DNA from 4 places in the Streptomyces sp. NPDC003635 genome. Region 3 is predicted to be linked to each of the others. Evidence: riboswitches for the same ligand, from Rfam matches in the RefSeq annotation. Region 3 holds a riboswitch; each other region holds the start of a gene.
What was found. A riboswitch is a leader RNA that binds a small molecule or an ion and turns the genes downstream of it on or off. The one in region 3 is predicted to bind cobalamin.

Region 1 (7,658 bases), on a different contig from region 3:
GCGATGGCCAACAGCAGCGAGTTGCGCAGGCCCACCTCGGCGATACGGCTGCGCAGTGCCGCCCACCGCTCCGGCCAGGTGAGTTCGGCGTCGTAGTGGTCGGGGTGCAGGACGCCCCGGGCGGTACGGGTCTTCTCCCAGGCCGGCAGCGGGCCCTCGCGCTCGGCGAGGTCGGCGGAGGCCTCGTAGGCGGCGAGCATGATGCGCTCGGCGATCCGGGTGGACAGCGCCCTGGCCTCCGCCGAGTCGAAGGGCAGCCGCAGCTTGAAGAACACGTCCTGAAGGCCCATCGCGCCCAGGCCCACCGGCCGCCACTTGGCGTTGGACCGGCCCGCCTGCTCGGTCGGGTAGAAGTTGATGTCGACGACCCGGTCGAGGAAGGTGACGGCCGTGCGGACGGTCGCGTCGAGGCGCTCCCAGTCGATGTCACCGTCCGCGACGAACGAACCGAGGTTCACCGAGCCCAGGTTGCAGACCGCCGTCTCCCCGTCGTCGGTGACCTCCAGGATCTCCGTGCAGAGGTTGGAGGAGTGCACGACATGGCCCGGCAGGGCCGTCTGGTTCGCGGTGCGGTTGGCGGCGTCCTTGAAGGTCATCCAGCCGTTGCCGGTCTGCGCGAGGGTCCGCATCATCCGGCCGTACAGATCACGGGCGGGGATGGTCTTGCGCGCGAGTCCGGCGGCCTCGGCCTTCCGGTAGGCCGCGTCGAACTCCTCGCCCCACAGGTCGACCAGCTCGGGCACGTCGGCCGGGGAGAAGAGGCTCCACTGCTCGTCGGCGTTGACCCGGCGCATGAACTCGTCCGGGATCCAGTGGGCGAGGTTCAGGTTGTGCGTCCGCCGGGCGTCCTCACCGGTGTTGTCGCGCAGCTCCAGGAACTCCTCGATGTCGGAGTGCCAGGTCTCCAGGTACACCGCGGCGGCACCCTTGCGCCGGCCGCCCTGGTTCACGGCGGCGACCGAGGCGTCGAGGGTCTTCAGGAACGGGACGATGCCGTTGGAGTGCCCGTTGGTGCCGCGGATCAGCGAACCCCGGGAACGGATACGGGAGTACGAGAGCCCGATGCCGCCGGCGTGCTTGGAGAGCCGGGCGACCTGGTGGTAGCGGTCGTAGATGGAGTCCAGCTCGTCCAGCGGCGAGTCCAGGAGGTAGCAGGACGACATCTGGGGGTGCCGGGTGCCGGAGTTGAAGAGCGTGGGGGAGGAGGGGAGGTAGTCGAGGCGGCTCATGAGCCCGTAGAGCGCGGCGACTTCGTCCACCGACCTGGTGGTGTCGTCCTCGGCGAGACCGGCGGCGACGCGGAGCATGAAGTGCTGCGGCGTCTCGACGACCTTGCGGGTGAGGGGGTGCCGGAGCAGGTAACGGCTGTGCAGGGTACGCAGGCCGAAGTAGCCGAAGCGGTCGTCGGCGTCGGTGTCGATCAGCGCGTCGAGCCGGACGCCGTGGATCCGGACGAACTCGGCGGTCCGGTCGGCGATCAGGCCCTCCCGGTGCCCGACCGCGACGGACTCGGTGAAGGACGTGACGCCCTGCGAGGCGGCCTCGGCCGCGACGGTGACCGTCAGCAGCCGGGCGGCCAGCCTGCTGTAGGCGGGGTCCTCGGAGATGAGCCCGGCCGCGGCCTCGGTGGCCAGCTCGCGCAGCTCCGCCTCGTCGGCCCGGGCGGACCGGCCGCGCAGCGCGGCGGCGGCGACCCGGCCGGGGTCGGCGTCGGGGAGGTCGGCGGTCAGCTCGGTCAGGGTCCGCAGCAGGGCGGTGCCCGGGGCGTCCTCGGCGGTCGGGACGGCTGAAGCCGGATCGGCTGGCGCGATGGTCACGTGGGGCTCTCCCTCGCTCGGCACAGGGCCTTGCGGAGGGCAGGCGGCAGCTCACGAGCGCACGGGGCGTCGCGTCCACCGGCCCACTCCACGAGGCCCGGACGTCAGTCACCCGGACCGGACGGCCGGGCGCACTGTCGGCAGGTCCTCGGACTGACCATGTGCACAGACGTGCACAAGTACACCGTTGCGGGACAGTTCCGGATTCGCACCGGATTCCCCTGCGGCGACAGCGAGCATGAGCATACATCTTGTGCCGGGCCGCGGTGACACCCCCAGATGTTGTGTCGGAGTCGACTTCAGAGCGTCAACTCGTAGGTGAGGAGAGTGAACTCGGGGTGGTCCGGAATCGGGTTCCAGTCGCGTTCCGGGGCGCGTCGGAAACCGAGGCGTTCGTAGATGCGGTGGGCGCTGTGCATCAGGGGCTGGGTGGACAGGACGATGCCGGTGCGGTCGCCCGCGGCGCTCGAGCGGTCGACGCACGCCTGCACGAGGGCTTGTCCGACGCCTCTGCCCCGGGCCTCGTGGGCCACCGCGAGCATGCGGACCTCGGCCTCGCCGGGGCGGGCGAGGTCGGCCATGGGGCCGGGAGAGGGGACGTAGGTGACTCCGCCGAGGAGGCGGCCTTGTTCCACGGCGACGAGCACGTCGGCGGCGGCCGCCCGCTTGGCCACGTCTCTCAGTTCGCCGAGGTACCAGTCGGCTTCGCCGAAGGCGAGAAGGCCGTCCTGGAGGTAGGCCTGGGCGGTGATCTCGCCGAGTTCGTCGTATTCGGTGGGTTCCGCCGCGCGGATCCGGAAGTCCATACGGATGAGTGTGTACGACGGCGGGCCGCCGACAGTCCTGCATGTCGGCGGCCCGCTGCGGAACGGCCCGGTATCAGTGGAGGGGCGACAGTTCCTTCTGCACACCCGGGTCGCCCGCGTCCGCCGTGTAGTCCTCGGGGCTGGTCTCGTCGATGCCCTCGGGGGCCTTCGCCGCCTTCAGGACGAAGGTCAGGACCACCGTGACGACCAGGTTCAGCACGAACGCCGTGAGGCCGATGTAGCCGATCTCCCCGATGCCGGGGATCTCCTTCGAGGAGCCGCCGAAGTGCTTCTGCGTCGGCGAGGCGACGCCGTACGCCGCCACCGTGCCGTAGATCATGCCGACCGCCCAGCCCGCCAGCAGCGCCCAGCGGTGGAACCAGCGGGTGAACAGGCCGCCGACCAGGGCCGGGAAGGTCTGCAGGATCCAGATGCCGCCGAGGAGCTGGAAGTTGATGGCGACCGTCTTGTCCATGGTCAGGACGAAGGCCAGCGCGCCCACCTTCACCAGCAGGGAGACCACCTTGGAGACCTTGGTCTCCTCGGCCGCCGTCGCGTCCGGCTTGATGAAGTCCTTGTAGATGTTGCGGGTGAAGAGGTTCGCCGCCGCGATCGACATGATCGCCGCCGGGACGAGCGCGCCGATGCCGATCGCCGCGAAGGCCACGCCCGCGAACCAGTCCGGGAACATGTTCTCGAACAGCTGCGGGATCGCCAGCTGGCCGTTCTCCACCTTCACCCCGGCCGCGACGGCCATGAAGCCCAGCAGCGCGAGCAGGCCGAGCATCAGGGAGTACAGCGGCAGGATGGTGGTGTTGCGGCGGATCACGTCACGGCTCCTGGAGGAGAGGGTCGCGGTGATCGAGTGCGGGTACATGAACAGCGCCAGCGCCGAGCCCAACGCCAGCGTGGCGTACGTCCACTGACCGGCCTCCGCCGGAATCAGACCGCCCGCCCCGGTGGTGGTGAACTTCTCGTTCGCCTCGGCGAAGATGTCGTCGAACCCGCCCAGCTTGATCGGGATGTAGATGATCGCCACCGCGATCACCAGGTAGATCAGGGTGTCCTTGACGAAGGCGATCAACGCCGGGGCCCGCAGACCCGAGGAGTAGGTGTACGCCGCCAGCACACCGAAGGCGATCAGCAGCGGCAGGTCCTTGATGAACCAGTTCGTGTTCTCGCCGCCGCCGACGCCCATCACGTCCAGCACCGCCTGGATGCCGACGAGTTGCAGCGCGATGTACGGCATCGTCGCCAGGATGCCGGTCACCGCCACGGCGAGCGAGAGGCCCTTGGAGCCGAACCGCCCGCGCACGAAGTCCGAGGTCGTCACGTACCCGTGCTTGTGCGAGACCGACCAGAGCCGGGGCAGGAAGGTGAAGATCAGCGGGTAGACGAGGATCGTGTACGGCACCGCGAAGAAGCCCGCCGCGCCGGCCGCGTAGATCGCCGCCGGGACCGCCACGAAGGTGTACGCCGTGTAGAGGTCGCCGCCGAGCAGGAACCAGGTGACCCAGGTGCCGAACGACCGGCCGCCCAGGCCCCATTCGTCGAGGCTGTGCTCGTTCTCGGCCTTGCGCCAGCGCGCGGCCAGGAAGCCCATGACCGTGACGGCCAGGAAGAAGAAGATGAAGACGGCGAGTGCGACGCCGTTCACGCCGTCGTTCACTTGGCGCCCTCCGACTTACGGGCGCGCTGGTCACGCTGCCACAGCTTGTACGCGATCATCGTCAGCGCGGTCGACAGGAGCACCCAGGCCATCTGGTACCAGTAGAAGAACGGAATGCCGATGAAGGCCGGGTCGGCCTTCGCGTAGGACCCCACCCACAACATCGCCACGAAGGGCGCGAACAGGCAGAGGGCGATGACGACCCGAACAGGCGTCACCACCGGTTCTCTGCGCACTTCCGGGGCTTCTGACATCCGACGGCTCCGTCCCCTTGCCGATCACCTGGTGTAATGCGCAGGCAATCTAGGTCACGGCGTCGCGTAAACGGAACCCCTCGTCCGCATATCGGTCCCGGAAGATCCGCTCAGCAGCAGCGGAACCCCTGGCGGGGGTCCGACTCCTGGCGGTCCGTCCGCATCCGTTCGAAGGCGCGCCTGGTCGGCACGGGTGCCAGGGGGTGGTCCCGGCGCAGGTGCGCGACATAGCGGTCGTAGGCCGATTCGTCGGTCAGTTCACGGACGTACCACCGCACCGCCCTAGCCACCCGCCGCAGTGACCGCATTGCGCTGCTCCTCCTTCTCCTCGCGGGTCGGGAACAGGCCCGCCGGGGCGACGAGTTCGGACTCGACGTAGGGTGCCTCGCTCAGGGTGGACAAAGCGGGGCGCCGGACGTGCCGGACGCAGACCCGGGCCGCGTCCACGATGACCACGACGATGAGCAGGGCCAGCACCGCCGTGAGGACGCCGTCCACCGTGGAGTTGGTGACCACGGTGTGCATGTCGTCCATGGACTTGGCGGGCGGCAGGACCTTGCCCTCGTCGATCGCGTCCTGGAACACCTGGCGCTGCTTGAAGAAGCCGACCTTGGGGTCGCTGGAGAACACCTTCTGATAGCTGGCGGTCAGCGTGACCGTCGCGTCCCAGGCGAGCGGGATCCCGGTGATCCAGGCCCACTTGAGGCGGCCGGACTTCACCAGCAGGGTCGTGCAGACCGCGAGGGCGACGGCGGCCAGTAGCTGGTTGGAGATGCCGAAGATCGGGAAGAGCTGGTTGATCCCGCCGAGGGGTTCATGGACGCCCACCCACAGGAAGTACCCCCACAGCCCGCACACGAGCGCGCTGCAGATGACCAGTCCGGGCTTCCAGCTGACGTCCTTGAACGGCCGGTAGACGTTGCCCAGGGTGTCCTGGAGCATGAAGCGCCCCACGCGCGTGCCGGCGTCCAGCGCGGTCAGGATGAACAGCGCCTCGAACATGATCGCGAAGTGATACCAGAAGGCCCGCAGACTGTCCCCGGTGATCTGGGAGAAGATGTCGGAGATTCCGACGGCGAGCGTGGGCGCCCCGCCGGTGCGGTGCAGCAGGGACGCCTCCTCGACGTTCTTCGCGGCCTGGGCCAGGTCCTCCGGGGAGATCTGGTAACCCCAACTCCCGACCACCTGGGAGGCGTTCTGCACGGAGTCACCGATGACCCCCGCGGGGGCGTTCATCGCGAAGTACAGGCCCGGGTCGATGACGCTCGCGGCGACCAGCGCCATCACGGCGACCGATGACTCCATCAGCATGGAGCCGTACCCGATCATCCGGACCTGCGTCTCCTTCTGGATCATCTTCGGCGTCGTACCGCTCGATATGAGCGAGTGGAAGCCGGACAGGGCACCGCAGGCGATCGTGATGAAGACGAAGGGGAACAGGGAGCCCGCGAAGACCGGGCCGTCGCCGCGGGAGGCGAAGTCGGTGACCGCGTCCATCCTCAGCGTCGGCAGCGCGATGACGACCCCGAGGGCGAGCAGCAGGATCGTGCCGATCTTCATGAAGGTGGAGAGGTAGTCGCGGGGCGCGAGCAGCATCCACACGGGCAGAATCGAGGCGACGAAGCCGTACGCCACCAGCCAGACGACCAGCGTGGACGGCGCGAGGGTGAAGGCCTCGGCCCATGAGGACTCGGCGACCCAGCGGCCCGCGACCAGCGCGAGCAGCAGCAGGCCGACGCCGATCAGGGAGACCTCGCTGACCCGGCCGGGGCGCAGCACGCGCAGGTAGAAACCCATCAGCAGGGCGATGGGGACGGTCATCGCGATGGAGAAGGTGCCCCAGGGTGACTCGGCCAGGGCGTTGACGATGACGAGGGCCAGCACCCCGAGCAGGATGATCATGATGGCGAAGGCCGCGAGGAGGGCCGCCGCGCCGCCGAAGGGGCCGATCTCCTCGCGGGCCATCTGGCCGAGTGAACGGCCGTCGCGGCGGGTGGAGAAGAACAGCACCACCATGTCCTGGACCGCGCCCGCGAAGATGACGCCCGCGATGATCCAGATGGTGCCGGGCAGATACCCCATCTGCGCCGCGAGGACCGGTCCGACGAGCGGTCCGGCGCCGGCGATGGCCGCGAAGTGGTGGCCGAGCAGGACGCGGCGGTCGGTCGGGTGGAAGTCGATGCCGTTGTCGAGCCGTTCCGCCGGGGTGGCCCGGGTCTTGTCGACCTTGAGGACCCTGTACGCGATGAACTTGGCGTAGAAGCGGTAAGCGATGGCGTACGAGCCGAGGGCCGCCGCGACCATCCAGGCGGCGGAGACGTCCTCGCCGCGGGCCAGTGCGAGCACCGCCCAGCCGGTGGCGCCGATCAGCGCGACGAGGGTCCAGATGACGATGGTTCGAGTGTTCGCGGTGCGCACCGGGTCGTCCTCCCGTCCATGCGATGACGGGAGGACCGTAGAACAGGAATGTGAGCCGCGCTACACCACGTGCACCACCACTGTCGAACCTTCAACAGGCCTACTCCTGCGACCGCTTCGGTCTTGCTCCTCGGCCGGCCTCAGCCCTGTGGCCGCTTCAGCCTCGCCACGAACTTGTAGCGGTCCCCGCGGTACACCGAGCGCACCCACTCCACCGGCTGGCCGTCCCGGTCCAGGGAGTGGCGGGAGAGCATCAGCATCGGCAGGCCCACGTCCGTGCCGAGCAGGCCCGCCTCGCGCGGGGTGGCGAGCGAGGTCTCGATGGTCTCCTCGGCCTCGGCGAGGTGGACGTCGTAGACCTCGGCCAACGCGGTGTACAGCGAGGTGTACTTGACCAGCGAGCGGCGCAGGGCCGGGAAGCGCTTGGCGCTCAGGTGGGTGGTCTCGATCGCCATCGGCTCGCCGTTGGCCATGCGCAGCCGCTCGATGCGCAGCACGCGCCCGCCCGCGGTGATGTCGAGCAGCCCGGCGAGCCGGTCGTCGGCCGTGATGTAGCCGATGTCCAGCAGCTGGGAGGTCGGTTCGAGGCCCTGGGCCCGCATGTCCTCGGTGTACGAGGTGAGTTGGAGCGCCTGGGAGACCTTCGGCTTGGCGACGAAGGTGCCCTTGCCCTGGATGCGTTCGAGGCGGCCCT
Region 2 (7,658 bases), on a different contig from region 3:
CAGGCGGCGCCGCGCCAGGCCAGGACGGCGACGGCGGAGGTGGGGAACTTCACCCGGACCTGGTCGAGCGCGTCGTCCAGGCTGTCCCCGGCGAGCTCGACCACCAGGTCCTCGAGCCCCGGGTTGTGCCCGACCAGCAGCAGCGTCTCGACTTCCGACGGTGTCTCGTGCACGGCGTCCAGCAGATCCGGAACCTCGGCCGCGTACAGCCGCGGCACATAACGCACGGGCGGCGGCGTGCCCCACTCGGCGGACGCCAGCTCCCAGGTCTGCCGGGCGCGTACGGCGGTGGAGCACAGGGCGAGGTCGGGGAGCAGGTCGGCCTCGGCCAGCGCATGCCCCACGGCCGGAGCGTCCCGCCGCCCGCGCGGGGCGAGCGGCCGACGATGATCGGCGACCCCCTCGGGCCAGGCCGACTTGGCGTGCCGCAGCACGACCAGCCGCCGCAGCGGGCCGGTCCCCGCGCGGGCGATCACGACAGAACTCCCGGGACGGCCACCCCACGGGGCCGGGCCGCCGCCCCGGCATCCCCCGCCACGCCCGACCGCCCTCGCGGCGCCATCCCCACGCGGGCGATCACGACAGCACCCCCGACCCGGCACGCCCCACCACGACCGACCACCCCCGCGGCACCATCCCCACGGGGGCGGTCATGACGGTGCTCCCAGGTCGCGGGTGAGGTCGAGGCCGAGGAGGCGGTCGGCGTAGGCGTAGGTCTCGAAGCGGGCGCCGTCCGCCAGGTCGGGCGCGGTCTCGACCCGCGTCAGCAGCCGCAGCACACCGGGCACGTCCAGGTCGTCCTCCCAGGCGCCGCGCAACTGCGTGCGCACGTCGTCGGGGATGGGCCGGGAAGGGTGCCGTGCCCAGTCGGCGACCGCCCGCCGCCAGCATACGAGGGTGTCGTGGGCCTCGTTCAGGGCGGCCGTGTCCAGCCGGACCGGGTGGTCCCGGCGCGGGGTCAGCAGGGCGAGGCGCAGGGCGACGGGGTCGGCGCCGGCCAGCGGCGCCGGAGTCGTGGCGTGCACGGGGGCGACGGCGACCCGGACGCCGTCCGGTGCGGGCCCGTCCTCCGGCACGACATGGATGACCTGTTTCTCACCGAGTCCGCGGCCGACCTCCCGGCCGTCCTCAAGCGGCCGGATGCCCAGCGCGGCAGCGCTCGCGCGCAGTTCCGGCTGTTCCTGGTCCCCGTGCAACACGGCCCAGACCGGGGTGCCGCCGAGTTCCAGGGCGCGCACCAGGAGATCGGCGACGAGGAGCACGCGCAGGGCGCCGGTGTCGAAGCCGGGCGCATGGGCCTCGACCCGGGTCAGACCACGCCGGGCGGGCGCGGCGTCGACGGGCTCGCCCGTTCGGGCGTCGATGATGCGCAGCACTCCCCGAGCCTAGGCGGGCGCGCGCCGGAGCGCAGCATGCGGCTCGGTTTCCGGACAGGTCGGATCAGCTCACGGTGCCGAGGAACCGTACGTGCGGACGGAGATCGTCGCCCTCCCGGCTCACGGCCGCCCGGACGCCGTACACCTCGGCGATCAGCTCCTCGGTCAGCACGTCGCCGGGGGTCCCTGCGGCCACCGCACGTCCCGCGCGCAGGACGACGACCTCGTCGCAGTACATCGCGGCGAGATTGAGGTCGTGCAGGGCGACCACGGCCGTGACCGGTAGGTCGGTGACGAGGGTGAGCAGTTCGAGCTGGTGGTGGATGTCGAGGTGGTTGGTGGGTTCGTCGAGGAGGAGTTCGCGGGGTTCCTGCGCGAGCGCGCGGGCGATCTGCACCCGTTGGCGTTCCCCGCCGGAGAGGGTGTGCCAGGGCTGGTCGGCGTGGTCGGTGAGGCCGGTGCGGTCCAGGGCGGCGCGCACGGCGCGTTCGTCCCGCGCGGTGGCGGGCGTCCAGGCCCGTCGGTGCGGCACACGACCGAGTCGTACGACGTCCAGGACCGTCAGTTCGACCTGGGTGTCCGCCTGTTGCTCGACCACGGCGAGGCGGCGGGCGACCTCCCGGCGGGGCCGCCCGGTGAGCGGGTCGCCGTCGAGGGTGACGACACCGGCCGTGGGCGCGAGCAGCCCGGCCAGCAGCCGTAGCAGGGTGGACTTGCCGGAGCCGTTGGGCCCCAGGAGGCCGACGGTGGTGCCGGGGGCGGGCGCCAGAGTGACCCCGTCCAGGATCAGCCGACCGTCGGCCCGGCGGCTCACCCGGTCCGCGCGAAGACCCGTCGCCGCCCTCGGCGTCACGTCCGACATCCCGCTCATCGCGCCCTCCGCGTCCGATACAGCACCGCCACGAACGCCGGCACCCCGATCAGTGAGGTCACGACACCAACCGGCACCTCCTGGGGATCGAGGACGGTACGGGCCAGCGTGTCGACCCACACCAGGAACACCGCGCCCACCAGCGCGGTCAGCGGCAGCAGCCGGGTGTGGCCGGGGCCGGCCAGCGCCCGGGCCGCGTGCGGCAGGACGAGGCCGACGAAGCCGATCGCTCCCGCCGAGCTGACCAGGGCGGCGGTGAGCAGGGCGGTGACGCACAGCAGCACCAGCCGGGTGCGGGCGACCGACACCCCCAGGGAGGCCGCGGCGTCCTGCCCGAAGGCGAAGGCGTCGAGAGTGCGGGCGTACGACAGGCAGACCACGAGCGCCACGACGAGCACGGCCGCGCACAGCCACACGTCGGTCCACCCCGCGCCCGCGAGCGAGCCGAGGAGCCAGAACAGCACCCCGCGCGTGGTCTCGGCGTCGGCCGAGGTCATCACCACGAAGGAGGTGAGCGCGGAGAAGAGCTGCATGGCCGCGACCCCGGCCAGGACGACCCGGTCGGTCGTGCCGCCCAGGGTGTGGCTGAGCAGCAGCACCGACGCGAAGGAGACCAGCGCACCGACGAACGCGCCGGCGGAGACCGAGACCGCGCCCCCGCCCACCCCGAGGACGACCACCACGACCGCTCCGGTCGAGGCGCCGGAGGAGACGCCGAGGACGAACGGATCCGCGAGCGGGTTGCGCAGCAACGACTGCATGACCGCCCCGCACACGGCGAGCCCGGCCCCGCACACCGCCGCGAGGAGCGTGCGCGGCAGCCGGAGCTGCCAGACGATGCCGTCCCGGATCGGTGTCAACCGCGAGCTGCCGACGCCGAGATGGGACAGAACCGTGGACCAGACGTCGGCGACCCGGATGTCGGCGGGCCCGATGGTGATCGCGACCGCCAGGGAGCAGCACAGGACGGCGATCCCGGCCCCGCCGAGCACCAGCGTGCGCCGGAGGCTCACTTGGCGAGCCCGAACTCGCGCAGCGCGGCGGCGACCTGCTCCACGCCCTCCACCGTGCGGATCGTCGGGTTCATGGCCTGGCCGCTGAGCAGGACGTACCGCTTGTGCTTGACGGCGTCCATGTTCCTGGTGACGGGGTCGGACTCCAGGAAGGCGATCTTCTTGGCGGCCGACTCGGCCGTCTGCGACTTGCGGGTCAGATCCCCGATGACCAGGACGTCGGGATCGCGGTCCGCCACGGTCTCCCAGTTGATCTGGGGCCATTCGTCGTGGGTGTCGTCGAAGACGTTCCTCGCCCCGAGCGCGCGGGTGATGATGCCGGGGGCACCGCAACACCCCGCCATGTAGGGCGACTCGGCGTTGGCGAACCAGTACAGGAGCGTGACGTCGGAGGCGTCGACGCCCGAAGTGGCCTTCGCCATCCGCTTCTCGAGCGAGGCGACCAGTTCCTCGCCCCGCCGCTGCACCCCGAACACGGCGGCCAGGTCGCGGACCTCGCCGTAGACGTCCTCGATGGCCAGCGGGGTCGTCCGCACTCCGTCGCCGTCCCCGGAGTTGTCCTTGCCGACGCAGTCGGAGGGGGAGACGTAGGTCGGCACGCCGAGCTTCTCGAACTGCTCCCGGGAGGCGACGCCGCCCTTGCCGAGGGTGGAGACGAAGGAGGCGGAGACGAAGTCGGGCTCGGCCTCCAGGACGCGCTCGTAGGAGGGGTTGTTCTCGGCCATGCGCGGGACTTCGGCATTCGCCTTCTCCAGCCCCCTCATCACCGGGTCGGTCCAGGTCGCCGTCCCCGCGAGACGGTCGGCGAGGCCGAGGGAGAGCAGGATCTCGGTGCTGCCCTGGTTCAGGGAGACGGCGTGCCGGGGCGGGTGCGTCACGCGCACGGGGTGGCCGCAGTTGTCGAGGATGACGGCGGCCTTGGCGTCGTCGGCGGGGGCGTTGTCCGCGCAGCCGGTCAGGAGCAGGGCGGCGGCCGTGAGCAGGGCGGCGGGGCGGGCGAGACGTGCGATGGGCACGGGTATGGTTCCTCAGTCGTCGAGGGCTCGAACGCGGAGCCCGTCCGTACGGTGCTCCCCCGCCGTCCGTTCGACCGCGGGGGCCGCCAGCAGGTCTTCGGACTCGGGGTCGTCCGGTCGGGGCGCCTTCCCAGACGGCTGTCACGCCGTCCAGTGGCCGAGGCCCCGCCCGTCACCCTCACCGCTGCGCGTCAGCTCCGGATTCGCACCGGATTCCCTGACCCATGAGCATGGGTTCGACTGGCCTCGGCAAGCTACCACGCGAAATCCGGGAATCTCCGGGCGCCCCGGGCCGTTGAGCCGGGCAAGGCATGGCATGAGGTCGAGGAGGCCCCCGGTGTACGGCGACGAAGCGACGATCCGCAAGATCCTCACCGAGCTCGGCGACACCTGGGCCGTGGTCGGTCTGTCGTCGAACCAGAGGCGCGCGGCCTACGGCGTCGCCCAGGTGCTCCAGCGCTACGGCAAGCGCGTGGTGCCGGTGCATCCCAAGGCGGAGACCGTGCACGGCGAGCAGGGTTACGCCTCCCTCGCGGACATCCCTTTCGACGTGGACGTCGTCGATGTCTTCGTCAACAGCGAGCTGGCGGGGCCGGTCGCCGACGAGGCCGTCGCCAAGGGCGCCAAGGCGGTCTGGTTCCAGCTCGACGTGATCGACGAGGCCGCCTACGAACGGACCCGGGCGGCGGGCCTGGAGATGGTCATGGACCGCTGCCCGGCCATCGAGATTCCGCTGCTGCGGTGACGCACGACGAGGTGGTGTACTGCAACATGGCGTAGACAGGGGTCGCACCCCTCACCGGTCCGCGAGGAAGAACCGATGCCCGAGCCGCCGCCGCCCGCCCTCTGCTGCGTGCCGTCCTCCGGGACCGGCTCGGCCAGGCAGGAGCCGGTCGCCACGGGCCCCCGCACGGCCGCTGGCAGCGCCTTCTCCAGTGACGGCATGGTCCTGCTCCCGGGCGGCGAGTTCCTGATGGGGGCCGAGGACAGCGAGGGGTTCCCGGACGACGGCGAGGGCCCGGTACGACCCGTGCGGCTGAACTCCTTCCGCCTGGACACCCGCGCGGTGACCAACGACGCCTTCGCCGCGTTCGTCGCCGACACCGGCCACCTCACCGACGCCGAGCGCCTGGACTGGTCGTACGTCTTCGCCGGGTTCCTGCCCGCCGCCCTGCGCCGGGACGCCCCGCGGCCCGAGCGGACGCCCTGGTGGTGCGCGGTCGCGGGCGCGGCCTGGGACCGGCCGGAGGGCCCGGGCAGCGATCTCGCCGGACGCGGTGACCACCCGGTGGTCCATGTGTCCTGGTACGACGCCGCCGCCTACGCCGCCTGGGCCGGCAAGCGGCTGCCGACGGAGGCCGAGTGGGAGTACGCCGCCCGCGGCGGCCTGGAACAGAAGCGCTACCCCTGGGGCGACGACCTCGACCCCGGCGGCACCTACCGCTGCAACATATGGCGCGGCACCTTCCCCACCCAGAACACCGCGGCCGACGGCTACCGGGGCACCGCCCCCGTGGACGCCTTCGAGCCCAACGGGTACGGGCTCCACAACATGTCGGGCAACGTGTGGGAGTGGTGCGCGGACTGGTGGTCCACGGAGCACCGAGCGGCGGCCGGCCCCACCGGCCCGGCCGAGGGCACCGCCAAGGTGATCCGCGGCGGTTCCCACATGTGCCACGCCTCCTACTGCAACCGCTACCGGGTCGCCGCCCGCAGCGCCAACACCCCGGACGGTTCCAGCGGTCACGCGGGGTTCCGCTGCGCGGCGGACACCTGAAAGCCGGTACGACCATAATGCTGGCGTGACTTCCAGCACCCCCCACCACAACTCCGGTGCCGCACAGCGCTTTCCGGTCGTCATAGTCGGTGCCGGACCGGCCGGGCTCACCGTCGGCAACATCCTGCGGGCCGCCTCCGTCGACTGTCTGGTCCTGGAGACCGAGAGCCGTGAGTTCATCGAGCGGCGGCCCAGGGCCGGCGTCCTGGAGGAGTGGGCCGTACGCGGGCTCGAACAGCGCGGCCTCGCGGGCAACTTGCTGGCGCGCGGTCAGGTGCACAACGAGTGCGAGTTCCGGTTCTCCGGAGAGCGCTACCGTTTCGAGTACGCCGAACTGACGGGACATCATCACTTCGTCTATCCGCAGCCGTTGCTGGTGACGGACCTCGTACGGGAGTACGCGGACGTGCGGGGCGGCGCCATCCGCTTCGGCGTGCGGGACGTGGAGCTGCACGATCTGGAAGCGGACCGGCCCTCCGTGTCGTACACCGACCCCGAGTCCGGACAACGGCAGGTCGTGCGCGCCGACTTCGTGGCGGGCTGCGACGGGGCGCGCGGGGTGTCGCGCACCGCGCTGCCGCCCGGGCGCGCGCAGGTGTCGCGGTACGACTACGGCGTCGGCTGGCTGGCACTGCTCGCCGAGGCGCCGCCGTCCAACGACTGTGTGGTGTTCGGCATGCATCCGCGCGGGTTCGCCGGGCACATGGCGCGCAGCCCCGAGGTGACCCGCTACTACCTGGAGTGCCCGCCCGGCGACGACCCGGACGACTGGTCCCACGAGAGGGTCTGGTCCGAGCTCCAGTTGCGGCTCGGCGCGGCCGGAGCGCCCCGCCTGACCGAGGGGCGGCTGATCGAGAAGCGCGTGCTGGACATGCACAGTTACGTCGTGGAGCCCATGGTCTTCGGGCGGCTCTTCCTGGCCGGTGACGCCGCCCACCTCACCGCGCCGATCGCCGCGAAGGGCATGAACCTCGCCCTGCACGACGCCTTCCTGCTCGGTGACGCCCTGGTCGCGTACCTCACCAAGGGCGACACCGCGGGCCTCGACGGCTACTCACCGGCCTGCCTGGACCGGGTCTGGGACTACCAGGAGTTCTCGCAGTGGCTGTCGGAGGTGTACCACGGCACCTCCTCGGGCGACCCGCATCGCGCCGGGACCACCCTGGCCCGGCTGCGCCGCCTCTTCGGCTCCCGTGCGGCGGGCCTGGCGTTCGCGGAGCAGTACCTGGGCAAGAACGCCGTCTAGCGGGCCGTATCGGGAAACGCCGACCGCTGGGCCGTATCACGACATGAGCCCTGAGCGGTCTCAGGCGAGCCCGAGCCCTTCCAGGACGACGGCACCGGGCAGCTCGGCGAAGGCCTTCCCCGGCACCAGCAGCTTGCCGCGCCGGCGGCCACTGCCGACCAGGACGTACGGGAGGTCCACGACCGCGGAGTCCACCAGCACCGGCCAGTCGGCGGGCAGTCCGATCGGGGTGATGCCGCCGTACTCCATGCCGGTCTCGCCGGTCGCGGTGTCCATCGCGGCGAACGAGGCCTTGCGGGCGCCGAGCTGGCGGCGTACCGCGCCGTTGACGTCGACGCGGGCGGTGGAGAGCACGACAC
Region 3 (7,658 bases):
GCGCGCAGGGTCGCCTCCCAGTTGAGCACCGGGGAGTCCAGGACGAGCCCCGACACCCGGGCGCGCAGTCCGGAGTGGGCGGCGGCGCGCAGGACCATCGTCGCGCCGGTGGACCAGCCGAGCAGGACGACCTGTTCGGCGCCGTAGCGCACGGCGTAGCGGATCGCCGCGTCCAGGTCGCGCCACTCGGTCTCGCCGAGGTGGTTCAGGCCGTCCGGGGAACGGGGTGCGCCCAGGTCGCCGCGGTAGCCGAGGGCGAGGACCGGGAAGTGACGGCCGGTGAGGAACTCCATGAGGTTCATGGCGAGTTCGCGGGTGGTGCCGAGGCCGTGCACCGCGATGATCCAGGTGGTGCGGTTGCCGGGCACGAACCACGCGGGCAGCGGGCCGAGTTCGCCGGGGATGTCCACGTCGGCGTGGTCGAGGCCGAGGGCGGAGCGGGGGTCGCCGATGTGGACGTTGGGGGTGAGCCAGACGCGGTCGCCGGGGCCGAGGGTGCCGTGGGTGACGCGCTCCAGGCGGCGCACCACGGTGTCGGCGGTGTGGGGCGCGGTGTCGAGTACGGGGCCCACGACCGCGTGCGATCCGTCGCCGCCGAGGCCGTAGATGCCGGGTCGGAGGGAGGCCAGGTCGCGGGTGAGGGCGATCTGGCCGGCCGCCGTGCCGTGCACCGTGAGCCGGGGTTCGGTGGGCAGGGGCCTGCCAGGGGGCGCCTTGAGCGCGGCGTCGCTGGCCAATCGGCCGGCGGCCACGCTTGCCGCGCCGGCGGCCAGGGCCATGGTGACGGCAGCGGCCGTCGCTTTGACAGTGCGCACGGATCCAGTGTCCTGGCGGACCCGGGTCGCGGCCAGTGGGAGGGAGGGCGGGGGTGACGGTCCGCGAGGGTTCGGGTGCGGGTTGAGGGGGGTGCGAGGGGGTGGTGAGTGCGGGTTCGCGGGGTACGGGTGGCGGGTTCCGCTCGCCCGGGCTCGCGAGGCGCAGCCCCCAGAGGGGCCATCAGCCGACCGGGCCGGGGGGCGCCCCTCAGAGGCCCGCAGCTCACCCGGGCCGGGGGGCGCCTCCCTCAGAGGGACTGCAGCCCACCCGGGCCGGAGAGCGCCACCCTCCGAGCGAACCCCAGCCCACCCCGGCCTGACGGCGCCACCCCCAGAGACGCCCCCAGCCCACCCCAGGCGGACGGCGCCACCCCCAGAGACACCCCCAGCCCACCCGGACCGGACGGCGCCACCCTCAAAGGGCCCCAGCCCACCCGGGCCGCCCCAGCGGCACGGCTGCCCGGGGCTGGGCGGGTTCGGGGGAGCCGCGCCGACTGTCAGCTCCGCTGGCCGTATCCCCGCAGTTTCTCGCTCACCTCGTCCAGCTGGGACCGGGTCAGCAGGGTGGGGGTCAGGCCGGGTACTGAGGAGGCCGTCAGCCACACCCTGCACATCCACTCCAGTTGGGCTGTGCGGTCGTAGGCCTGGGACAGGCTCGCGCCGTAGGCCATCGTGCCGTGGTTCTGGAGGAGGCAGGCCGTGCGGTCGGCCAGGGCGCGCAGCATGTTCTCGGCCAACTCCTCGCTGCCGTACGTCGCATACGGGGCGACCCGGGCGGGGCCGCCGAGGTCGGCGGTGATGTAGTGGATCGCGGGGACCTCCTCGACGAGGGTCGAGACGGCCGTGGCGTGCACGGCGTGGGTGTGGACGACCGCACGGGCGTCGGTCGCGCCGTAGACCGCCAGATGCATGGGCAACTCGCTCGTCGGGCGGAGCCGGCCGAGCACCTGGCGGCCCCTGAGGTCGACGCCGGTGACGTCCTGCGGTCCGAGCCGGTCGTACGGCACGCCCGACGGCGTGACCAGGACCGTGTCGCCGACGCGCACCGAGACATTGCCGGAGGTGCCCACGACCAGCCCCTCGGCCACGGTTCGGCGGGCCGTCGTGACGAGATCCGCCCAGGCGCGCGCCTCCTCGGGACGGACACCCTCCCGCCAGGACTCCCCCACCGGCTGCGCGCCCTCCCGCGCTTCCCCCGCGACCCGCTGCTTCCCTCGCTGCTCAGCCATGCCGCGATCCTGCCAGCCGAGGCCCCGGACGGCGGGCGCGCCGGGGCACTTTAGGCCGGAAGCCAGACGTCCGGAAGTGCGCATATCCGGATACTTCACTCTCTCCCGGTTTTTGGCCGGAGATGGACCGGAAATCCCCGCCCTTCCAGTAGCCTCTGGCTGATTTGTCGTGCACGCAGCCATTCCGGGGGGAAACATGGCCCGTGATCGCAAACCGTCCCGCCACCGCGCCCGCGCACTCGCGGCGTCCGTGGCGCTGGCCCTGGGGGGAACCGCGCTGGCCGAGTCCCCGGCCGTGGCGGCGAGCCGGCCCGAGGGGCACGACGTCTCGTCCCACCAGAAGGACGTCGACTGGCGGCGCGCCAAGGCGAAGGGCGCCAGGTTCGTCTACGTCAAGGCGACCGAGTCCCACACCTACCGCAACCCGTACTTCGACCAGCAGTACAACGGGTCCCGGAGCGCCGGCCTGATCCGCGGGGCGTATCACTTCGCGCTGCCGGACAAATCGTCGGGGAAGACCCAGGCCGCGCACTTCGTGCGCAACGGCGGCGGCTGGACTGCGGACGGCTGGACGTTGCCGCCCGCGCTGGACATCGAGTACAACCCCTACGACAAGGACCGCAAGTGCTACGGCCTGACCGCGTCGAGGATGGTCGGCTGGATCAAGGCGTTCAGCAACGAGGTGCACCGGCTGACCGGACGCCGCCCCGTGATCTACACGACCGCGCACTGGTGGAACACCTGCACCGGCCGCAGCCGGGTCTTCGCCTCGCATCACGCGCTGTGGGTGGCCCGCTACAACTCCTCGGGACCGGGGACGTTGCCGGCCGGCTGGTCGACGTGGACCTTCTGGCAGTACGACAACGGCGGCAGCCTGCCGGGTGACCAGAATCTCTTCAACGGGTCCCTGAACCGGCTCCGGGAGTTCGCCCGGGGCTCGTAGTCCTTGGGGCGCCTGCACCGTGCGAGACCGCACGATGCCTCCGGAACGTGGAGACCAGCATTCGGACACCATGCAGCCCGCCCGTGTTCACCTTCCGTTCATCCAGGTTACTTACGTTCGTCCGGCCAACGACCTCGAACGATTGCCTGGGTAAATGGAAAACTTCTCGCTGATCCTCGCGATTGTGGTGGTAACCGCACTCGCGTTCGATTTCACGAACGGTTTTCATGACACCGCCAACGCGATGGCCACCACCATCTCGACCGGCGCGCTCAAGCCCAAGGTCGCGGTGGCCATGTCCGCCGTACTGAACCTTGTAGGCGCCTTCCTCTCCGTGGAGGTCGCCAACACGATCTCCAAGGGTCTCGTCGACGAGACCGGCATACGTCCCGAGGTCATATTCGCCGCCCTGGTGGGCGCGATCCTCTGGAACCTGCTCACCTGGCTGGTGGGCCTGCCCTCCAGCTCCTCGCACGCCCTCATGGGCGGTCTGATCGGCGCGACCATCGCCTCGGCGGGCGTGGGCGCGGTCCACGGCGACGTCCTCGTCACCAAGGTGCTGATCCCGGCCATCGCCGCCCCGCTGGTCGCGGGCATCGCGGCGATGCTCGCGACGAAGCTGATGTACTCCCTGGGCAAGAAGTCCGAGGGCAGCAAGGCCTCCGAGAAGGGCTACCGCGCCGGGCAGATCGCCTCGGCCGGACTGGTCTCGCTGGCCCACGGCACCAACGACGCGCAGAAGACCATGGGCATCATCACCCTCGCCCTGGTCGCCGGCGGCACCCTCGCCCCCGACTCCGACCCGCCCATGTGGGTCATCCTCTCCGCGGGCCTGGCCATCGCGCTCGGCACCTACCTGGGCGGCTGGCGGATCATCCGCACGATGGGCAAGGGCCTGACCGACCTCCAGCCGCAGCAGGGCTTCGCCGCGCAGACCAGCGCCGCGACCGTCATCCTGGCCTCCTCCCACCTCGGCTTCTCCCTCTCCACCACGCACTCCGTCTCCGGCTCGGTGATGGGCGCCGGGCTCGGCCGCAAGGGCGGCGTGGTGCGCTGGTCGACGGCGACGCGGATGTTCGTCGCGTGGGGCCTGACGCTGCCGGCGGCGGCGCTGGTCGCCGCGGTCGCCGAGTGGGTCACCGGCTTCGGCAGCTGGGGCACCGGCCTCGTGGCGGTCTTCCTGGTCGCCTCCAGCGCGGCGATCTGGAAGATCTCCCGGCGTGAGGTCATCGACCACACCAACGTCAACGAGACCGCCGAGGAGCCGGCCGGCGTCGTCACGACGGCCATGGCCGCGGTGACCCCGCCCCCGGCGGGCACGGTGACCGAGGACCTCACGGCGACGATCCCGGCCCACGCGAGCGAACCGGCCACGTCGCAGGCCGGCGTCTGACCCGCCCACCCGGCTCACTGAAGGAATCAGCATCATGAAGATCGACTGGGCGGCCCTCGGCTCCGTCTTCGGCGTCAGCCTCGTGGTCACCGTGGCCCTCGTGGCCCTGTTCACCCTCGGCATCACCGGCCTCGCCCGCCGCGAACGCGCGGCGGAGCAGGGCGGCACCGCGACGGTGGCGCTCACTGGCGCGTACGCCTGCTTCGCGGCCTGCGCCGCGGCCGTGGGCTACGGGATCTACCTGATCGTGGCCTGACCCGCTTCTTACTCGACGCGCGCTCTGTCCGCGCGCCCATGCTGGGCGCCGGACAGGGCGCGCCGTCGTGTGCGCCCGGGTTCACAGGGGGTAACGCCGTGCGGCCGCGGGGCACTTCGGGCGTAGCCACCTCATCGGGGTGACGGCGCTGTTCAAACCCCGTCCCACCGACCCCGATGTGGGCCTCAGCACACTCTTCCCTCGCAGGTCAACAGCGAGTTGACGGCCGTTCCGGGGCCGTGGTGGACTGCCGGAGCCAATTACGGCGGCAGGAGAGGAAGCCGGTGCGAGTCCGGCGCGGTCCCGCCACTGTCACCGGGGTAGGTAGCCCCGGGAGCCAGGAACTCTCACCGCCGGTCTAGTCGAACCAGGGCGTGGACACCCTGAGTGAGGACATGTCGCGATGCTCGCCTGCCTGTTGCCATCCAGCGCCAGACCCCTTTCCGACTCCGCGACCGGCTGAGCCGATGCGGGCCGATCGCGTCTTCGCGTACGGCGCCGCCGCCGGCCTCCTGGGTGACCTGCTCCTCGGCGATCCGCGCCGTGGGCATCCGGTCGCCGCGTTCGGGCGGGCCGCGGGTGCCGTGGAGCGGGTGCTGTGGCGGGACGACCGGGGGCGGGGTGCGGTGCACACCGCCGTGTGCGCCGGTGGCGCCGTCGCCGTCGGCGCTCTCACCTCTCGTGCGGTACGACACTCCCCCGCGGCGTCCGTCGCCCTCACCGGCCTCGCCACCTGGGCCGTCGTCGGGGGGACCTCGCTCGCCCGCGAGGCCCGCCGCATCGGGCGTTCGCTCGAAGCGCGGGACGTCGAGGCCGCGCGGGCCCGGCTGCCGCATCTGTGCGGGCGCGATCCGCAGGCGCTCGACGCCGACGGGATCGCCCGGGCCGTAGTGGAGTCCGTCGCCGAGAACACCTCCGACGCCGTCGTCGGCGCGCTGGTGTGGGGCGCGCTCGGCGGAGTGCCGGGGCTCGTCGGGTTCCGGGCCGTGAACACCCTCGACGCCATGGTCGGCCACAAGTCACCCCGCTACCGGCGGTACGGGTGGGCCTCGGCCCGCCTCGACGACGTCGCCGGGTGGCCGGGGGCGCGGCTGACGGCCGTACTCGCCGCCGCAGCCGGTGGGAATCCCCGGGGTGCGGTACGCGCCTGGCGCGCCGACGCCGAGAAGCACCCGAGCCCCAACGCCGGGCCGGTGGAGGCCTCGTTCGCGGGGGCGCTGGGGGTCCGGCTCGGCGGGACGCTGTCGTACGGCGGACGCGTCGAACATCGACCGGTACTCAACGGGGAGGGGCGGGCAGTGGAAGTCGGGGACATCGAACGGGCCGTACGGCTGTCGCGGCGGGTCAGTTGGCTGGCGCTCGGCGTCAGTGTCGTCGCGCGCCGGGCCGTGAAGGGGCGGACGTCATGACCGGCGGTGGGCTGCTCGTCGCCGGGACCACCTCCGACGCCGGGAAGAGCGTCGTCACCGCCGGCATCTGCCGGTGGCTGGTGCGGCAGGGGGTCAAGGTGGCTCCCTTCAAGGCGCAGAACATGTCGCTCAACTCCTTCGTGACCCGCGAGGGCGCCGAGATCGGGCGGGCCCAGGCCATGCAGGCCCAGGCCTGCCGCGTCGAGCCGACCGCGCTGATGAACCCCGTGCTGCTCAAGCCGGGCGGCGAGCAGAGCAGCCAGGTCGTGCTCATGGGCAAGCCGGTGGGCGAGTTGAGCGCGCGCGGGTACCACGGGGGGCGGCAGCAGCAGCTCCTCGGGACCGTGCTCGACTGCCTCGCCGAACTGCGGGGCACGTATGACGCGGTGATCTGTGAGGGGGCCGGTTCGCCCGCCGAGATCAATCTGCGGCGGACCGACATCGTGAACATGGGGATCGCCCGGAACGCCGGGCTGCCCGTGGTCGTGGTCGGCGACATCGACCGCGGGGGTGTCTTCGCCTCCTTCTTCGGTACGGTCGCGCTGCTCTCGCCCGAGGACCAGCGGCTCGTCGCCGGGTTCCTCGTCAACAAGTTCCGCGGCGACGTCTCACTGCTGGAGCCGGGCCTGGACATGCTGCACGGGCTCACCGGGCGGCGGACCTACGGCGTCCTGCCCTTCCGGCACGGACTCGGCATCGACGAGGAGGACGGACTGCGCGTGTCGCTGCGGGGAGCCGTCCGGGAGTCCCAGGTCTCCTCCCCCGTCGGCGAGGACGTGCTGCGCGTCGCCGTCTGCGCCGTGCCGCTCATGTCCAACTTCACCGACGTCGACGCCCTCGCCGCCGAGCCGGGTGTCGTCGTGCGGTTCGTGGACCGGCCGGAGGAACTGGCCGACGCGGATCTCGTCGTCGTCCCCGGGACCCGGGGCACGGTGCGCGCGCTGGAGTGGCTGCGGGAGCGGGGGCTCGCGCAGGCGCTCGTGGGACGAGCCGCCGAGGAGCGGCCCGTCCTCGGGATCTGCGGGGGCTTCCAACTCCTCGGCGAGCACATCGAGGACGACGTCGAGAGCCGTCGCGGTCACGTCCCCGGGCTCGGGATCCTGCCCGTCCGCGTGCGGTTCGCGCGCGAGAAGACCCTCACCCGGCCCGTCGGCGAGGCCCTCGGCGAGCCGGTCGAGGGCTACGAGATCCACCACGGGATCGCCTCCGTCCACGGCGGTGAACCCTTCCTGGACGGCTGCCGGGTCGGACAGATCTGGGGCACGCACTGGCACGGCTCACTGGAGTCGGACGGTTTCCGGCGGGCCTTCCTGCGCGAGGTGGCGGCCGCCGCGGGCCGCCGCTTCGTGCCGGCCCCCGACACCTCGTTCGCCGCGCTGCGCGAGGAGCAGCTCGACCGGCTCGGCGATCTGATCGAACAGCACGCGGACACCGACGCGCTCTGGCGGCTCATCGAGTCGGGCGCGCCGCAAGGACTGCCTTTCATTCCACCGGGAGCGCCCGCATGAGCACAGTGTTGTTGTTGTCGACCGCCGACACGGATCTGCTGGCGGCCAGGGCGGCGTCCGGTGCCTCCTACCGGATCGGCAACCCGACCCGGGTGGACGTCGCGG
Region 4 (7,658 bases), on a different contig from region 3:
GACTGGCACGGACGGCTGCACACCCGAGGCCGAGCGATGCTGACCGGCGCCGCCGAGCTGGAGGCGTATCTTCGCGTACGCGGATGAGACACCGGACGCAAGGCGAGGCCAGGGACGCCCCCCGCCCCCTCCGATCCTTCGGCCTCCCGCCATCCCGTTCACCGATATGAGCAGCAGCGCCCGGCGTGGCGCTACCCCTCCGCGAGACCCGTGAACGGAATGGGGCAACCGTCCGTCGAGGCGCAGACCGTCAGGTCGTCGCAACCCGCGTCGACGGCCGCGACCAGTGCCGTCCGGATGGTGGTCAGGTCGGCGATCTTCGCGTCGACCTCGGCGAGCTTGGCCGCGGCACGGTCCTGCAACCCCGCCACGGCACGACCATGGCGGTGGCGGCCGGCCTCCAGCAGCTCGGCGACCTCGTCCAGCGTGAACCCGAGCCGCTGGGCGGCCTTGATGACCCGCAGCACCGTCACCGCTTCGTCGCCGTACAGCCGGTGACCGCCGTTGCTGCGCTCCGGCTCGGCCAGCAATCCGCGCCGCTCGTAGTAGCGCAGCGTCTGCACGTTCACCCCCGCCGCCTCGGCGACCTGCCCGCTGCGCAGCCCCTCGCTCACTGCGCCTCACCGCCCGCGCCCGCCCGTACGGCGATGGCCTCCAGGACCCTCTCGTGCGCCGGATCCACGGAGACGTCCAGCCAGATCCGGTCCGCGCCCGCGTCGACCTCGAAGGCGAAGAACGAGCAGCAGCCGACCTCACGCTCCACCAGATCACGCACCGCGTCCTGAACCCCCGCCCCACCGGCCAGCTCGAAGCGCAGCCGCAGCGACCCGTGCCGGGAGAGCGACATGAGCCGCTCGGCGAACAGCGCGTCCCACTCCGCGACCCGCAGCGGCCGCTCCTCGGTCGGCAGCGTGCAGGACGCCGGCACCCACGCCCGATCCGTCATCGCCCTCACTCCCGTCCTCCCGCCCCGGCAACCCGGGACACCTTCGACGGTAAACCTGTACCTGGGTACCGGTTGCAAGGCTGGGCGCCGCCCGCCGTGGCTCGCGCGCTCCTGTCCTGGCACGCCCGCCCGAACCCGCCTCGCCGCGGCGGCCCCTGCATACGCGGCCGGGCCGGCGGACTGCGCGCCCGCAGCAGGCGAGGCCCTGCTCCCGGACCTGACCGCCCTGTTCACCAGGCCGGCCACCCCACTCCCGCCCGGAACCGCCCCGCTCACACCCGCCGCCGCGCCCTGGCGGGCCGGGCACGCGAGCCGGTTCCCTCGCCGCAGCGGACTTGAAACCCGCGTGTGAACCGCCCAGACCGTCGCCTGCCCGGGCGGCGGGCGCGCGACCGGACCATGGACGAACTACCAGGATCAGAGCCGCAGCACGTACCTGCGCCGCCAAGGCGACGCCTGGACGCCTGACCCACGCCGCGCCCGGCACCCGCGATGATCACGGGTACCGGGCGCGCCTGCCGACTGCTCAGCCCTGCCGGGCCTTGAAGCGCGGCTCCTTCTTGTTGATCACGAACGTCACGCCTCTCCGGCGCACCACCTGGGCGCCGGGCCTGGCCTTAAGCGAGCGCAACGACTTGCGTACCTTCATCACGGTCTCCTCTCGACGCGTCGCGACGACGCGGCACGGGGTGGGCGGTCAGCCGCGCGCGGCCGAGCGGCCGTAGCGCCGCTCGAAGCGCTCCACGCGTCCCGCGGTGTCCACCACGCGTGAGGTGCCGGTGTAGAACGGGTGGCTCGCCGAGGAGATCTCGACGTCGACCAGCGGGTAGGTGTTTCCGTCCTCCCACTCGACCGTGTGCCGCGAGTCGAGGGTGGACGTGGTCAGCAGAGTGAATCCGGAGGCGCGGTCGCGGAAGACGACCGGGCGGGAGACGGGATGGATGCCGCGCTGCATGGGGTGTCCTTTCGTGTCGGCCTCCACCGCCGGACGGCGGGAGGCGGGCGTCAGCGTTCCTCGCGGAAGAGGACGTGAGCGCCGGCGACCGGGTCGTACTTGCGCAGGACCAGCCGGTCGGGGTTGTTGGTACGGCTCTTGCGGGTCACGTAGGTGACACCGGTACCGGCCGTCGACTTCAGCTTCACCACGGGACGGGCGTTGCTGCGTGCCATGGAAGACTCCCTTCCGCCGCCATGCGAGTCGGTTGACTCGAACATGCCAGACAGGAGTCTCAACACAGGGACCCCCTGTCGCATTCCCACCGCCGAAAAACACGAACGGCCCGCCCCTGTTCGGGGCGGGCCGTTCACTGGAGCGCCGGGCAGGCCTTGCACCTGCATCTCCCCGCAGGAAGCGGGGCGTCTTTCCTTGGACCACCAACGCGAAACCGGACACCGGATTCCCGGCGACCAGCTCAAGATCGACTATACAGCACCTCAGGGGCGGGGCAACTCAAGGGCGGTCCGCGGCCGCCGCGGCCGGGGGCCGGGCGCCCGCCCCGATCCGGGCCGTGTGCCGGTGGAACGACATCAGCTTCGTAGCCGCCTGGAGAAGATTCGCGCAGGCCAGGGCCGCCCACAGGCCTGTCAGCCCGGCCGCGTCGGCCACCGGGACCGCCAGGGCCGCGAGGATCCCGAACCACACGGCCGTGGACACCAGGCCGGGCCCTGTCCGCTTGAGCCCGACCAGACCGAAGCCCGCCACCGCCTGCAGGGCGTCACTGACCACCACCGCCAGGACCAGCGGCAGCAGGTGCCTGACCTCCTGCCCGAGCGCGGGGTCCTTCGTGAACAGGTCCACGACCGGGCCGCGCAGGAGCCACAGGCCGGCGCAGAGCACCACCACCGCGCACAGCGCCACCCGGAGCCCCGCCCACACACTGCGCCGGATCCGCTCGATGTCACACTCCTGCGCGTACCCGGCGATCAGCGGAACCGTGGCCTGACCGACCGCCACCGCCACCGTGAACACGACGTTCACCAGGGACTCGGCAACCCCGTGCACGGCCGCGCTGTCGGTGCCCGTCCGGGCCGCGGCGAAGGTCAGGACACCGAGCACCGCGAACTTCATCAGCACGGTCCCCGCGAGCGGGATGCCCACGCGGGCCAGCTTCAGCACCTGGCGCGGATCGGGGCGGCCGGGCCGGAGGGAGCGGCCCGCCAGGACCGTGCGGCGGCGCAGGGCGTACTGGTTGAGGCAAGCGCCGACCAGGCTGGAGGCGAGCATCGCCAGGCCCGCGCCGTTGAGACCATGGCTCGGCAGGGGGCCAGGGCCACCGACCAGCAGGACCGACAGGGTCACCGACACCGCCGTCCCCCACAGCCCCGCCCGCATGACCTGGGCGGACTGTCCGAGGCCGACCAGCACTGACGTCGCCGACGCGCCGACCGCGATCACCACGACGCCGGCCGCCAGCAGCCAGGGCAGGGCACCCAGGTGCGAGAGGACAGCGCTCGGCACTCCGAACACCGCACCGAACAGGGGCACCATCGCCACCGCTACCGCGCCCAGCCCACCCATGGCGAACGCCAGCCACATGCCGCCGCGCACCAACGGCAGCAGTTCCTCGGGATTCTCACGGTGCGGCGCCACGAAGGGCATCACCCCGCGCAGCGCGCCGACGACGGTGACCGTGGCCGGGCCGAAGGCCGCCATCGTCACGGCGAACGCGGCCAGGGACACGGTGGCGTACCGGCCCAGGAGCGCGGTGTCGACGAGGGCGCCGGCCGACGCGGCGAGCATGGTCGCGTACAGCGGGGCGGACGTCTTGGCGATGGTCAGGAATGCGCTGCGTTCGCTCACATGCGCCCATCCTGCCAGGCGAATCACCCGTTGCTACCCGGGAGTCGACCTCCGCGCGTACACCTCGATCTCAATCTTCATGCGCGGGTCGGACAGACCGCACACGAGCATCGTCGCCGCCGGCCGCACCTCACCGAAACGGCGCCGCAGCACCGGCCAGCACGGCTCGAAGTCCGCACGCTCGGGCAGCAGATACCGCACCCGGACCACGTCGGCGAAGGTGCAGCCCGCCTCCGTCAGGGCCGACTCGATGTTGCGCAGGCACTGCTCGGCCTGTTCCACGACGTCGTCGGAGATCGACATGGTGCTGTAGTCGAACCCGGTCGTCCCGGACACGTGCACCCACTCGCCGTCCACCACGGCACGGGCGTAGCCGATCTGCTCCTCGAAGGTCGAGCCGCTGAGGATCGCACGTCGCTCTGTCATGCGCCGAACGCTAGGTGACCAGCATCGATACGTCTAATACGGCCGTCCGCATGAGCTGATATCACTGAAGATATGGAACGGCCCGAACTCCCCCTCCCCCAGCTGCACGCATTCGTCGTCCTGGCCGAGGAACTCCACTTCGGACACGCCGCCGCCCGCCTGGGCATCGCGCAGCCGCCGCTGAGCCAGCAGATCCGTCGGCTGGAGGACAAGGTCGGCCACCCGCTGTTCCGCCGCGGACCGGGGCGCGTCGCCCTCACCCCCGCCGGCCACGAACTGCTGCCCGCCGCCCGGCGGGTCCTGGCCGACCTCGCCGACGGGCTCGCCGCCGCCCGGGCCGTCGGCGCCGGCACCGCCGGCCGGCTGCGTCTCGGCTTCGCCGCATCCCTGGCGCTGACCGTCCTGCCCAGCCTGATCCGCGACTTTCGGCAGCAATTCCCCGATGTACGGCTGGACATCCGCGAGATGACCACCGCTCCCCAGCTCGCCGCCCTGCGCGAGCGGACCATCGACGTCGGCCTGCTGCGCGAACCCTCCGACGCCGAGCCGGAGCTTGCCTTCCGGACGGTGGTCGCCGAGCCCTTCGTCGCCGTGCTGCCGAGCGGCCACCCCCTCGCCGCCCAGCGGACCGTGCGGCTCGCGCAGTTGGCGGACTCACCGTTCGTGCTGCTGCCCCGTGACGCCGGGCCCGGGCTGTACGACCAGCTCATCGGGCTGTGCACGGCACAGGGGTTCACCCCGCGCATCGCCCAGCACGCGGTGGAATGGGCGACCGTCTGCGCCCTCGTGGAGACCGGCCTCGGCGTCTCCGTGGCCCCGGCCGGCATCCGCCGTATCCGCCTCAAGGGCGTCGCGTTCCGCCGGATCGAGCCCGACACCGCCCGCACCCGGGTCGCCGTCGCCTGGCGGACGGACGATCAGAACCCGCTGGTCGCACGACTGCTCGCAGTGGTCAGTCGGCGGCCGTCCAGCCGATAGGGCCCGCCGAACGCCCGCCCCGTCCAGGTGAACCGTCCGAGGATCCGGGATTCGCGAGACCGGCGCGCGGTAATTGCCGATCGTCCCCGCCGCCACCCTGAGCTCGACATCGTCCCCGCCACCCTGAGCTCGACATCGTCCCCGCCGCCACCCCGACCTCGAAGGAGAGCAGTCATGCGCGCACGGATCTCCCTCCTCCCCGTCGCCCTCACCGCGACGGTCCTCGCCGCCGGTGACGCCGCCGCCCACGACAATCCCCCGCTGCACGTCTCCAACAACGCGCCCTTGGTGTCCGTGATCAACACCGTGGAAATCAACGACCCCCTCGAGGACGTCCTGGAGCACACGCTCAACTTCGGGGACGGTTACCGCTGGGACTGACGTCACCGCAGGTGCGTGAGCCGGTTCACTCCCCCTGTGCGCCCCCCGGCTCCGCTTGTCATGGGCCCGGTGGGCGGACTACTGTCACCACGCCTTGGTGAACGGGAAATCCGGTGCAATGCCGGTGCGGCCCTCGCCACTGTGATCGGGAAGTCCGGCTCCAGCCCTCACGGGCAGCCACTGGGTCCTTCGGGACCCGGGAAGGCGGAGTCACGGGCGGTGTCACCCGTCAGCCAGGAGACCGGCCAAGGCGCGTCAACCATCCACGAGGTGCTGGAGAGGGTCTGCTGAGCCATGCACATAGCCGAGGGATTTCTGCCTCCGGCGCACGCGGTCGCCTGGGGCGTCGCGTCCGCGCCGTTCGTCGTCCACGGAGTCCGGTCACTCACGCGTGAAGTCCGCGAGCACCCGGAGAGCACCCTGCTCCTCGGTGCCTCCGGGGCCTTCACCTTCGTTCTGTCCGCACTCAAACTGCCATCGGTGACCGGCAGTTGCTCCCATCCCACCGGCACCGGTCTGGGCGCCATCCTGTTCCGGCCACCGATCATGGCGGTCCTCGGGACCATCACGCTGCTCTTCCAGGCCCTGCTGCTCGCGCACGGCGGCCTGACCACGCTCGGCGCCAACGTCTTCTCCTTGGCGATCGTCGGGCCCTGGGCCGGATACGCCGTCTACAAGCTGCTCAGGCGGTACGACGTACCGCTGATGGCCGCCGTCTTCTGCGGCGCTTTCGTCGCCGACCTGTCGACCTACTGCGTCACCAGTGTCCAGCTGGCGCTGGCGTTCCCCGACCCCAGCAGCGGGTTCCTGGGCGCGCTCGGCAAGTTCGGTTCCATCTTCGCCGTCACGCAGATCCCGCTCGCGGTGAGCGAGGGGCTCCTGACGGTGCTGGTGATGCGGCTGCTGGTGCAGTCCAGCAAGGGAGAACTGACCCGGCTCGGTGTGCTGCTGTCCGGCGGCAAGCGGGTGCGGACCGAGTCGAACGAGGCGGTGGCCCGATGAGCCGTAACACGAAGATCAACCTGTTGCTGCTGCTCGCGGTGGCGGCGCTCGCCGTGATGCCGCTCGTGCTCGGGCTCGGCGACCACAAGGAGGAACCCTTCACGGGCGCCGACGGCGAGGCCGAGACGGCCATCACGGAGATCGAGCCGGACTACGAGCCCTGGTTCTCGCCGCTGTACGAACCGCCGTCCGGGGAAATCGAGTCGGCGCTGTTCTCACTGCAAGCGGCTCTCGGCGCGGGTGTCCTCGCCTACTACTTCGGGCTGCGCCGCGGCCGCAAGCAGGGGGAACAGCGCGCCTTGGAACGGGAGTCCGTCGGTGTCGGCCGTGCCGGGGAGTCCGACGGCGAAGGGGTCTGAGCCCTCGTGCTGCCGATCGACGCGGCGGCGCACAGCAGTCGCTGGCGCAGCCGCCATCCCGTGGACAAAGCCGTGCTCGGACTCGGTCTGACCGTGCTCGCGATCTCGCTGCCGCCCTGGCCGGGGGCCGCGCTGGTCCTGGTGACAGCCCTCACCGTGCTGTTGGGCCCAGCGGGCGTACCGGGCCGGAAACTGTGGCGGGCCTACCGGGTGCCGCTGGGGTTCTGTGTCACCGGCGCCGCCACGCTCCTGGTACAGGTGGGCGGGCCCGACGGCTTTGTATCCCTCGCCGACGACGGGGCCCAACGGGCCGGGGAGTTGCTGCTGCGCACCTCCGCGGCCTCTCTCGGGGTGCTGCTGTTCGCGTTCACCACGCCCATGTCCGACCTGCTGCCACGGCTGGTGAAGGCCGGCGTGCCCGCGGCCGTGGTCGACGTGGCGCTGGTGACGTACCGGATGAGCTTCCTGCTGCTGGATTCCGTACGGCGGATCCGGGACGCCCAGGCAGCGCGACTCGGGCACACCACCCGCGCCGCGACCTGGCGTTCGCTGGGCGGGCTCGGGGCCACCGCTTTCGTACGGGCCTTCGACCGGGCCACCCGGCTCCAGGCCGGGCTCGCCGGGCGCGGCTACGACGGAACGCTGCGCGTGCTGGTGCCCGAGGCACGGATCTCGGTCCGCTTCACGGCCGCGAGCTGCGGGCTCCTCGTTGCGCTGGCCGCCCTCACCCTCGTACTGAAAGGCCCTCTGTCATGAGCGAGTTGGT

Region 1: another riboswitch for cobalamin. It lies ahead of ACWDRW_RS04655 (ribonucleoside-diphosphate reductase subunit alpha); the one in region 3 lies ahead of ACWDRW_RS18890 (cobalamin biosynthesis protein).
Region 2: another riboswitch for cobalamin. It lies ahead of ACWDRW_RS37590 (ABC transporter substrate-binding protein); the one in region 3 lies ahead of ACWDRW_RS18890 (cobalamin biosynthesis protein).
Region 4: another riboswitch for cobalamin. It lies ahead of ACWDRW_RS10735 (energy-coupling factor ABC transporter permease); the one in region 3 lies ahead of ACWDRW_RS18890 (cobalamin biosynthesis protein).

What each region holds. Positions count from the first base shown of each region.
Region 1 is NZ_JBSFOK010000003.1:189,263-196,920, reverse strand. It holds gene ACWDRW_RS04655 (ribonucleoside-diphosphate reductase subunit alpha) at 1-1,817, opposite strand, end outside; cobalamin riboswitch at 1,940-2,063, opposite strand; gene ACWDRW_RS04650 (GNAT family N-acetyltransferase) at 2,117-2,623, opposite strand; gene mctP (monocarboxylate uptake permease MctP) at 2,697-4,292, opposite strand; gene ACWDRW_RS04640 (DUF3311 domain-containing protein) at 4,289-4,546, opposite strand; gene ACWDRW_RS04635 (CstA-like transporter-associated (seleno)protein) at 4,657-4,854, opposite strand; gene ACWDRW_RS04630 (carbon starvation CstA family protein) at 4,829-6,964, opposite strand; gene ACWDRW_RS04625 (GntR family transcriptional regulator) at 7,105-7,658, opposite strand, start outside.
Region 2 is NZ_JBSFOK010000070.1:20,275-27,932, reverse strand. It holds gene ACWDRW_RS37610 (SixA phosphatase family protein) at 1-476, opposite strand, end outside; gene ACWDRW_RS37605 (hypothetical protein) at 651-1,376, opposite strand; gene ACWDRW_RS37600 (ABC transporter ATP-binding protein) at 1,441-2,247, opposite strand; gene ACWDRW_RS37595 (FecCD family ABC transporter permease) at 2,244-3,260, opposite strand; gene ACWDRW_RS37590 (ABC transporter substrate-binding protein) at 3,257-4,276, opposite strand; cobalamin riboswitch at 4,362-4,521, opposite strand; gene ACWDRW_RS37585 (CoA-binding protein) at 4,614-5,021, shown strand; gene ACWDRW_RS37580 (formylglycine-generating enzyme family protein) at 5,097-6,053, shown strand; gene ACWDRW_RS37575 (4-hydroxybenzoate 3-monooxygenase) at 6,079-7,299, shown strand; gene ACWDRW_RS37570 (YbaK/EbsC family protein) at 7,360-7,658, opposite strand, start outside.
Region 3 is NZ_JBSFOK010000018.1:58,925-66,582, forward strand. It holds gene ACWDRW_RS18865 (alpha/beta hydrolase) at 1-815, opposite strand, end outside; gene ACWDRW_RS18870 (class II aldolase/adducin family protein) at 1,313-2,044, opposite strand; gene ACWDRW_RS18875 (lysozyme) at 2,241-2,987, shown strand; gene ACWDRW_RS18880 (anion permease) at 3,142-4,380, shown strand; gene ACWDRW_RS18885 (hypothetical protein) at 4,415-4,636, shown strand; cobalamin riboswitch at 4,863-5,002, shown strand; gene ACWDRW_RS18890 (cobalamin biosynthesis protein) at 5,104-6,045, shown strand; gene ACWDRW_RS18895 (cobyric acid synthase) at 6,042-7,553, shown strand; gene cobN (cobaltochelatase subunit CobN) at 7,550-7,658, shown strand, end outside.
Region 4 is NZ_JBSFOK010000008.1:135,043-142,700, forward strand. It holds gene ACWDRW_RS10685 (TioE family transcriptional regulator) at 1-87, shown strand, start outside; gene ACWDRW_RS10690 (MerR family transcriptional regulator) at 192-614, opposite strand; gene ACWDRW_RS10695 (hypothetical protein) at 611-946, opposite strand; gene ykgO (type B 50S ribosomal protein L36) at 1,473-1,595, opposite strand; gene ACWDRW_RS10705 (type B 50S ribosomal protein L31) at 1,644-1,901, opposite strand; gene rpmG (50S ribosomal protein L33) at 1,952-2,116, opposite strand; gene ACWDRW_RS10715 (MATE family efflux transporter) at 2,397-3,746, opposite strand; gene ACWDRW_RS10720 (RidA family protein) at 3,780-4,172, opposite strand; gene ACWDRW_RS10725 (LysR family transcriptional regulator) at 4,245-5,150, shown strand; gene ACWDRW_RS10730 (hypothetical protein) at 5,325-5,531, shown strand; cobalamin riboswitch at 5,610-5,795, shown strand; gene ACWDRW_RS10735 (energy-coupling factor ABC transporter permease) at 5,826-6,533, shown strand; gene ACWDRW_RS10740 (energy-coupling factor ABC transporter substrate-binding protein) at 6,530-6,892, shown strand; gene cbiQ (cobalt ECF transporter T component CbiQ) at 6,899-7,648, shown strand; gene ACWDRW_RS10750 (energy-coupling factor ABC transporter ATP-binding protein) at 7,645-7,658, shown strand, end outside.